Regions from separate parts of the Halomonas sp. DP3Y7-2 genome, predicted to be linked through region 2. Evidence: predicted binding sites of a transcription regulator. Region 2 holds the regulator's gene; each other region holds the start of a gene.
What was found. Region 2 encodes PhoB, which activates phosphate uptake and scavenging genes when phosphate is short. Its sites were predicted from a motif close to TGTCATANNNNTGTCANA; they were not measured.

Region 1 (3,224 bases), on a different contig from region 2:
ACGTCGAAAGAATCGGCAGGCAATGGGCCCACCACCGAGCGTTCGCCTCCAAGGTAAAGGGCCTATGCAGAAGTCGACCAATGCCAAGTTGCTCGGCAGTTGTTAAATTTTTGCATAGCAACCAGACTGGGCCAGGGATTCGCCACCTGGACAGAACAAAACACCAATGAAGATCGAGTGGATAGAGGATTTTCTCGAACTTATCGACGCCGGCACCTTCTCCCTGGCCGCCGAACGGCGCCACGTGACACAGCCGGCCTTCTCGCGACGTATCCGCCAGCTGGAAGAGTGGCTCGGCGTAGCCCTGATCGATCGCAGCACCTCACGACTCGAGCTGACCGCCCACGCGCGTACCTATGAGCCTCAGCTCCGGGAGTGGCTGGCCCGGCTCTACGCCATGCGCAGTCGACTCAGAAGCGATGCCCGCCAAGGGCCCAGGGCCATCCTGACGACCCAGCACACCCTGACCGTCAGCTACCTGCCGCGGCTGCTGCGTCACTTGCGTCATCACGCGCCGGAGGTGGGGCTGCAGATCACCTCGTCCGACCGCAGCCAGTGCATTCATGACTTCGAGCAGGGCAAGGCCGACCTGCTGCTGTGTTCGGAGCTCGAGGGGGTGCCGCTGTTCAGTGACAGCGACCACATCGAGCGGTTGTCACTGGGTGTCGAACGCCTGCTGCCGGTGTGCGCCCCCGACCACCATGGTGGCCCGCTACATCCCGTCGAACTGGGGCAACGCCTGCCCTTGATCGGCTACGACCCGGACAGCTTTCTGGGCCAGGCGCTGGCCGCGCCCTACCTGCTGGAGGCCCAGCGTCACTACGAGATCGAGCTGGTGTGCGAGACCGCCTTTACCATCGGCATTCGCCAACTCGCCCTGGCTGGTCTCGGTATCGGCTGGCTACCCCACGGGCTGATCGAGGAAGACCTGGAAAGCGGCAAGCTCGTGTCCATGCAGGAGACCCTCGGCGGTCCCTACCTCGAGGTAGCCTGCTACCGTCACCGGGATGAAGAGGCCGTTGCGGCCCCCCTGTGGCACCTGCTGGAAGAGCGCCCACCGGCGGTATAGCGTTGTCATCAGGACGTGCGGATGGCCTCTCCCCCCTGGGGAGCGGCAGACAGGGTGAGCTCGATGGCGTCGTGACGCCAGTACTCGTCGTCGCAGTCGATGGCTCGGCCGTTCTGGTCATGATTGATGCGGGAAATGCGCTGGGCGGGACTGCCTCGCACGGCGTTCAGCGCATCGGCGCCGGCGCTGGACAGCACGCAGGTGCCAAGCTCATAGCTGACCCGGCCAACCCGGATGCCGTACTCGCGCCGGTAAAGCTCGGTCAGCGACTCCCGCGCTAGATCGAACTCGAGAATCTGTGGAAAACAGCTTGGCAGCAGATGATGCTCGACGTAGAGCACCCGACGCTCGTCCACTAGTCGGGCACGACAGATTCGATAGACCGGCGCGTGTTCGGCAATACCCAAACGCCGAGCGACCACTGCGGGTGCCGAGACCTCTTCAGCACTCAGCAGCAGGGTGCGGGCACTGCGCTGCTGCGAGCGCACCATCTCGTGAAACGGCAGGCAGGCCAGCAGGTCATAGCGAAGCCGTGGCGGCGACACAAACCAGCCGCGCCGATTCTCGCGATAGACCCGCCCTTCTGCCTCCAATGCATTGAGCGCTTCGCGCAACGTGATACGCGTTGTCCCGAAGCGGGTCATCAACTCGCGCTCGCTGGGAAGCCGGCGCCCCTTCTCACTTCGAGCCTCAGCCAGCACCGGTTTGAGGCGCTCTTGCAGCGATCGATCCATGCACATACCGATGTTTAATAAGAGAAAAAATGACGCTCGCCGATCTACACCTATCCTTCTGGTATAGACCAATTGAGCCATACGCCACAGTCTAGTGACTTCACCATGACATCGTGGTGACACTCCTGTCGTCGTAGTGTCTGCCGAAGGCTTCATCGCCAACCAAGGATTGAGACAAGACTGCCATCACACTGACACGGCGCTGTCATGAAGGCTCCTTAGGGTTAGGCACAGCGGAAACTGATCTAGACCAGAAACGCACACCGGTTTCCGTCGCCTTCACGCCCCCTGACCCGGAGACCCTCCCGTGAACGTCACTTCTCTGCGTTACCCGACCCTGACCGCCCTGGCCTGCGTTGGCCTGATGTCCACCGCTGCCCAAGCCAGCTCCGCCGAGCTTGAGTCTCTGATCGAGGCCGCCAAGCAGGAAGGCCGCGTCGACAGCGTCGGCATGCCCGACACCTGGGCCAACTGGAAGGACACCTGGGCTGACCTGGACAGCGTCTACGGCCTGGCACACAGCGACACCGACATGAGTTCCGCCGAGGAAGTCGCCAAGTTCAAGGCTGAGGGTGAGAATGCCACCGCCGACATCGGCGATGTCGGCTTCGCCTTCGGTCCCATCGCCGTGCAGCAGGGCGTGACCCAGCCCTACAAGCCCAGCACCTGGGACCAGATCCCTGACTGGGCCAAGGACGAGGATGGTCACTGGATGCTCGGCTACACCGGCACTATCGCCCTGATGATCAACAAGAATCTGGTCGACGAAGACCAGCGTCCGGGCTCCTTCGCCGATCTACGTGAAGGTGACTACTCAGTGTCGGTGGGCGCGGTAGGCCAGGCCTCCCAGGCCAACAATGCGGTGCTGGCCGCTGCCTATGCGGCAGGCGGTGACGAAGGCAACCTGGCGCCGGGACTCGAGCTGTTCGCCGAGCTGGCCGAGCAGGGCCGCCTGTCGCTGGCTGACGTGTCCATCGCCAACCTGGAGAAGGGCGAAGTGGAAGTGGCCCTGCTGTGGGACTTCAACGCCTTGAACTATCGTGACCAGATCGACCGTGACGCCTTCGAGGTGGTGATTCCGTCCGACGCCTCCGTCACCTCAGGCTACGCTACCATCATCAATGTACACGCCCAGCATCCCAATGCGGCCAAGCTGGCCCGTGAGTACATCCTGTCCGATGAAGGTCAGTTCAACCTGGCCGAGGGCTACGCTCGCCCGATCCGCGCCGAGCACCTGACCCTGCCCGACGAGATCGCCGCCAAGCTGCTGCCCAACGAACAGTACGCCAGCGCTCGCCCGATTCAGGACTTCGCCGCCTGGGAACAGAGCGCCAAGGTGCTGCCGCGCCAGTGGCAGTCGGACGTTTTGATCCACCAGCAGTAATCACGCCACTTACCACCCCCCTGGGCATCGGGCGGCA
Region 2 (3,224 bases):
GCTTAAAGCGGGGCTGGTGTGTCCCTGGGTCGGGGTCAGGGCGAGGCGGCCGTCTGGCGGTTTTCCTGCACTCGGCTCGAGGGGAAGATACAGCGGAAGGTGGCGCCTTCACCCGGATGTGAGTCGATGTCGAGGCGCGCATCGTGGCGCAGCAGCACGTGCTTGACGATGGCGAGGCCTAGTCCGGTGCCACCGGTTGCCGTGCTGCGTCCCTTGTCTACCCGATAGAAGCGCTCGGTGAGGCGCGGAAGGTGCATCGGGTCGATGCCGTCGCCGTCGTCCTCCACCTCAAGACAGGCGCCATCACCGTAGGCCCGCCAGCGTAGCTGGATACGTGCGCCATCGCCGGCATAGCGCACGGCATTGAAGGCCAGGTTGGAAATGGCACTGTGAATTTCCTTCTCACTGCCCTTGAGCCCACGCGGATCGTCGATGGACACCTCGATCTGCTGGCGCCCACCAGACAGCGCCTGTGCATCTCGCTTGACGGTCTGCAACAGAGTGGTGGGGTCGAGCCGCGTGTGGTCATCGCCGCCCTGATCGTTTTCCAGTCGCGACAGCAGCAGCAGATCATTGACCAGGTTCTGCATCCGACGGGTCTGGTTCTGCATCTGCGCCACCCCCTTGCCGAGCCGTTCGGGCAGCATGTCGGCCATGTCGCCGTAGGTCTCGAGATAGCCGGTCAGTACCGTCAGTGGCGTGCGCAGCTCATGGGAGACGTTGGCCACAAAGTCTCGGCGCATCTGTTCCAGGCGATGCAGGCGTGTGATATCGCGCGCCATGACCAGGCGTTCATCGTCACCGTACAGGGTGATCTGGAACTGCAGGATCATGTTCTCGTCGATGGGCGATGGCAGGCTCAGCGGCTCACGATAGTCCCGCTCGTTGAAATAGCCGACGAAGCGCGGATCACGCAGCAGGTTGGTGATATGTTGACCACGGTCCAGCGCCGGCTTCAGGCCTAGCATGCGCTCGGCAGAGCTGTTCCACCATTCGAGATCGCCATGGCGATCCAGCATGACCACACTGTCGCGCATCGCTTCAGAGGACTCCTGGATACGCTGAAGCGTTGAGCGCAGGCGTCGTTGGGTAATGCGCTGGCCCTTCTGGTAGCGATAGAGTCGATCAAACAGCTCGCCCCACAGACCGCTGGCGGTAGGAGGTTCCTGCTGGGGACGATGGGTCAGCCAGTCGTGCATGGCGTGCAGGTTGCGCAGATGATAGGCGAGACCAAGCGTCAGGCCCGCTCCGACGCCGACACTCGTCAAGGAAAAGGGCCAGCCCAGCAGGGCGCCGATGCCGACCAGCAGGGTCAAGCGCCAGACTTCTCGTCTCCACAGTCGACCCACGTCAGCTCCTGGCTCCGTTCACCTATGTCCTCCTGTCTGCCGCCAGCCGTACAGGCGCTATCAAGCCTGCGTGGAAGGGAGGCAAGACGTCACATCTTGGCCGAAAAACGGTAGCCGGTGCCGCGCACGGTCTGGATCAGCTGCTGATGTGGCTCGCCAAGGGCCTTTCGCAGGCGGCGAATGTGCACGTCGACGGTGCGTTCCTCGACGTAGACGTTGCCACCCCAGACCTGATCAAGCAACTGGCCGCGGGTGTAGGCGCGTTCCTGGTGGGTCATGAAAAACTGCAGCAGGCGGTATTCGGTGGGCCCCATGTCGAGCGACTTGCCGTCGACGCTGACGCGGTGGCTGACAGGATCGAGCTTGAGCCCGTCGACTTCCACCGGGTCTTCAACGCCGCGGGGAGTGGCACGACGCAGCACCGCTTTTAGACGGGCGACCAGTTCCCGGGGAGAGAACGGCTTGGTGATGTAGTCGTCTGCACCTGCTTCAAGCCCCTGAATCTTGTTGTCCTCCTCACCCTTGGCGGTGAGCAGGATGATCGGCAGCTCGGCGGTGGTTTCTTCCCGCTTGAGGCGGCGTGCCAGCTCGATGCCACTGGTTCCGGGCATCATCCAGTCCAGCAGCAGCAGGTCTGGCTGATCGTCCACGATAATCGCGTGAGCCGCCTGGGCATTGTCGGCCTCGAGGACCCGGTAGTCGGCCATTTCCAGAGCCACCGCGATCATTTCGCGGATGGGCGCTTCGTCGTCGACGATCAATACGGTCTTGGCTGTCATCCCGGGCCTCTTGTTCAGGGTCTTCCTATCAACGGTGACAGATGACACCACGTCAATGTGACATTTAGATGACATTGGCCGACCTGTCGAGCCCTCGTCAGCTCGACAGGGTCATCCCAGGTCGGGATAGAGACTCAGCGCCAGGCCGGCAAACAGCAGCAGGCCCGACCAGTGATTGTTGAGAAAGGCCTGGAAGCAGCGATCGCGATCACGCTCCTTGATGAGTTTCTGCTGGTGGATAAAGGTAGCCGCCATGGCCAGCCATCCCAGCCAATAGAAACCGCCGATATTCAGTAGAGCGCCCGCCCAGGCCAGCAGGCCCAGCGTTGCCAGCTGCAGCAGCGCGATGATGCGAGTGTCCCAGCGACCAAACAGCACTGCGGTCGACTTGATGCCGATCTTGAGATCATCGTCACGGTCCACCATGGCGTATTCGGTGTCATAAGCCACCGTCCACAGTACATTGGCGGTGAACAGGATCCAGCCGACCGTGGGTACCTCGCCCAGCACGGCACCGAATGCCATGGGAATCGCCCAGGAAAAGGCCGCCCCCAGCACCACCTGGGGAAAGTGGGTGTAGCGCTTCATGAAGGGATAGCTGGCGGCCAGCACGGCGCCGATCAGCGACAGCCATACGGTAAAGCCGTTGGTCAGCCAGACCAGCACGAAGGCCGCTGTCAGCAGACCGACGAACAGGACCTTGGCTTCCTGCTCGCTGATACGCCCAGTCGCCAGAGGGCGGTGTTTGGTACGTTTGACGTGACCGTCGAAATGGCGGTCCGCATAGTCGTTGACGACACAGCCTGCTGCTCGCATCAGGTAGACGCCAGCGACAAAGATCAGCAGCGTGTCGCGGGCGGGAATGCCGTCCGCCGCTACCCACAGCGCCCACAGTGTTGGCCACATCAGCAGCCAGGTGCCGATGGGGCGATCCAGACGCATCAGCGCCAGGAAGTCGGGAATTCGGGCGAGGCGTCCGGGGGGACGCAGCAGGGAGCGGTCCATCGTGGTCTCTCGAGGGCTAGTGGAAAGTCGCTGTCACAGGCATCGTGGCGGGCACGCTTCTGTCGTGTCCGCATCCGCTGGTGTGGCGTTG
Region 3 (3,224 bases), on a different contig from region 2:
AAGCGACGCCCCAACATAGCTCCACAACACCCCAAAAAGCCCCGAATCATCAGCAGATGGTTCGGGGCTTTTCGTTGGTAGTGCGGGATCGACCTCTGTAGAGCGCCAACGCATCGCCTCGCGCTGGGCCTGCAACCTATTGTGTCCTGCAGCCTATCGTGGCCCGCTGGGAAAGGCCGACAGGTTTAGCCGAACAGGGTACGCAGCGTCACGAAGGCGATGGCGCTGATCAGGCCTGCTGCCGGTAGCGTGATGACCCAGGCCAGGCCGATGGGTTTCATCAGCTGCCAGTTGGTCTGATGGTTGACCAGGCCAATGCCCAGCACCGCGCCGATCAGGATGTGTGTACTGGACACCGGCAGGCCCATGATGGAAGCCAGCATCACGACGCCTGCCGCCGCCAGCTCTGCCGCAAACCCGGATGCCGGATGCATGGCGGTCAGATTGTGTCCGACGGTCTGGATCACCTCCTTGCCGATAAACCAGAGACCGACGATAAGGGCGATCCCGAAGGTGATCATGGCGATCGGAGGGATGGTCGCTTCGGCGCCAATGGCGCCAGTACGCAGTACGTCAAGGATGGCGGCGAAGGGGCCGATGGCATTGGCGATATCGTTGGAGCCATGGCTAAAGGCAAACCCCGCCGCGGTAAAGACCTGCATCCAGCTGAACATCAGGAAGGTCGAGCGGGACAGCGAGGTGCCCTTGAGCGTCTTGGCAAAGATAAACGTGGCCATCCATACCACGGCACCGATCATGCCCATGATCAGGTAGTTATTAAGCGTCGTCAGTCCCAGGTCGAGATGCTTGAAGCCCTTGAACAGCAGCATGGCCGAGATGATCATGGCTCCGCCGGCGGCGACCAGGGGCACCCAGTTCTGCAGGGCACGATGGGCATCGATATCCTCGCGCTGGCGCTCGATCCGCTTGAGCTCCTTGAAGTAGTCTGACTCGAATTCGGCACGCTCATCATCCTGGTAGTCCTGGTCATGGTAGACCTGAACGTCCCGGGTCATGGCATGGGTATAGGAAATCTTCTGGATCTCTGACAGGCGCTCGAAGGCCTCCTTATGGCGACGATCATTCTCGTATTTCTCGCGCTTGATCGCCTTCAGACGCTGCTCCGCCTCATCGTTATAGTTGAGGATGTGTTTCCTGATCATGCTGAACAGCGCATATGACATCAGTCCCCCCAGCACCGGTGACAGCACCCAGGAGATAGCGATCTGCCAGATCTTGCCCCACTGCACCAGGCCAAGGCTGTCGACCCCTGGGGTCATGGTTCCGAGCACGATGGACGAGCCCACAATGGCACCGATGATCGAATGGGTGGTGGAGACCGGATAGCCTTTCTTGCTGGCAAACAGTAGCCACAGGGCGGCGGCTACCAGTGCCGACATCATGATGAAGACGAAGTCCATCGGCGCGACCGTCATGCCCGACAGATCGACGATGCCCTTGCGGATCGTATCGGTGACCTCTCCGCCTGCGATGACCGCACCGCTGACCTCGAACACCGCCGCCACCAGCAAGGCCTGCTTGATCGACAAGGTTCCTGCGCCGACGCTGGTGCCGAAGGAATTGGCCACATCATTGCCGCCGATATTGAAGGCCATGAACACCCCGAACAGGGTGGCCAGGGTGAATACCAGCGGAAAGTGGCCCTGGGTGTAGCCGAAGCCCCAGAACAGAAAGTAGCCGACGGTAGCGAAGAGAAGTACCGCAAAGGCCAGGCTCAGCCCTGATGGGCGAAGCACCATAGGAACCGATAGCGAGGGGGAAGGGGTGGTCATTGTGCATCCTCTGAGGTGGGCATGCCTTGCTCGTGGGACGGCAGGGCGTGAGGATGACAATGGGCAGAGGCGATGACAGCGAGATGTCATCTTGGCTGCGTTGTGTGCTTTGTCGTGCAGGCTGGGGAAGGGGTTGGTCGTGCGGGTAGAGATAGTAGGCAAGAGCTTACGTCTTTGGGGAGGAGGAAGTACGTGCACAGCAGGCCCTCCCCGGGCCAGGCCGGGAAGGGCATGGTGTCATCGTCTTGGTCGCCTAGTGAGCCGGTTGCGGGACCCGGTACTGGTGCATCAGGGCAAAATACAGCACGCCCCCGAGGGCGGCGCCCATCATCCAGCCAAAACCTGCAAGTCCTTGCAGGGCAGGAACGATCACCGTCGCCAGAGAAAACACCGCGGCCAAGGCGAAGGCGGCCACGGCCCGCAGGTTCCAACCGTTGGTGTAGGTATAGGCATCGCCCTGCTTGGCGGAAAACAGTGCCTGCACATCGAGCTTGCCGCCTTTGATCAGATAGAAGTCGACAACGATGATGCCGTAGAAGGGCGCGACGATGGCGCCTAGCGCGTTGACGAAGCCCGGCACGCCAATTTGGCTGATGACCGAGACCCACAGTGCGCCGACAAAAAAGGCGACGCAGGCAGTGATCAGGCCGCCGACCTTGAAGCTGATATGCCGCGGGAATAGGTTCGCCAGGTCATAGGCAGGGGGGATGAAATTGGCCACCAGGTTGATGCCGACGGTAGCGGCGAAAAACGTGACGGCGGCCAGCAGCGTCAGGGGCAAGGCATCGACACGATCGACGATATCGGTGGGGTTGGTCAGCGCCTCGCCGAACAGTACCAGGGTGCCGGCGGTGATGATCAGCGCGATGAAGGAAAAGAAGGCCACGTTCAAGGGCAGGCCCAGCAGGTTGCCCAGCTTCATCTGGCGCTCGCTTTGTACGAAGCGGGTGAAATCCCCGAAGTTGATCACGACGGCGGCAAAGTAGGCGACCATGGTCCCGACCACGGCAGCAAAGGCAGATAGGCCTCCGCTATCCTCGCCGCTGGTCGAGAAGATGCTCCCGACGGCAGGCAGCAGCTCGCTGCCGGCTTGCCACCAGACAATCAGCATCAGCACGACCATGACCACGTAGACCAGCGGGCCTGCCCAGTTCAGGAAGTGCTTGATGCGCTCGATGCCGGACCAGAAGATGGCGATCTGGAACAGCCACACCAGCACAAACGACAGCCAGGCGACGGGTGACAGGCCAAGCACGCCTTCCCCTCCATCCGTGCCGATAAGGGCGGTAATCATCAGCGTGACGGCGGTGGAGGCAAAGTAGGTCTGCACGCCATACCAGAAAATACCGACGATGGCGCGCAGCAGAGCCGGCAGGTTGGAACCTCTAACCCCGAGGCTGGCGCGGACCATGACCGGGAAGGGGATGCCGT

Region 1: the regulator PhoB is predicted to act here: its motif matches at 1,908-1,925, upstream of KUV45_RS03745 (UTRA domain-containing protein).
Region 3: the regulator PhoB is predicted to act here: its motif matches at 1,865-1,882, upstream of KUV45_RS12895 (inorganic phosphate transporter).

What each region holds. Positions count from the first base shown of each region.
Region 1 covers NZ_JAHVKJ010000002.1:109,484-112,707, forward strand. The annotation lists gene KUV45_RS03740 (LysR family transcriptional regulator) at 167-1,069, shown strand; gene KUV45_RS03745 (UTRA domain-containing protein) at 1,078-1,803, opposite strand; gene KUV45_RS03750 (ABC transporter substrate-binding protein) at 2,111-3,187, shown strand.
Region 2 covers NZ_JAHVKJ010000001.1:363,025-366,248, reverse strand. The annotation lists gene phoR (phosphate regulon sensor histidine kinase PhoR) at 36-1,349, opposite strand; gene phoB (phosphate regulon transcriptional regulator PhoB) at 1,439-2,128, opposite strand; gene ubiA (4-hydroxybenzoate octaprenyltransferase) at 2,240-3,133, opposite strand.
Region 3 covers NZ_JAHVKJ010000010.1:113,687-116,910, forward strand. The annotation lists gene KUV45_RS12895 (inorganic phosphate transporter) at 186-1,793, opposite strand; gene KUV45_RS12900 (NCS1 family nucleobase:cation symporter-1) at 2,047-3,224, opposite strand, start outside.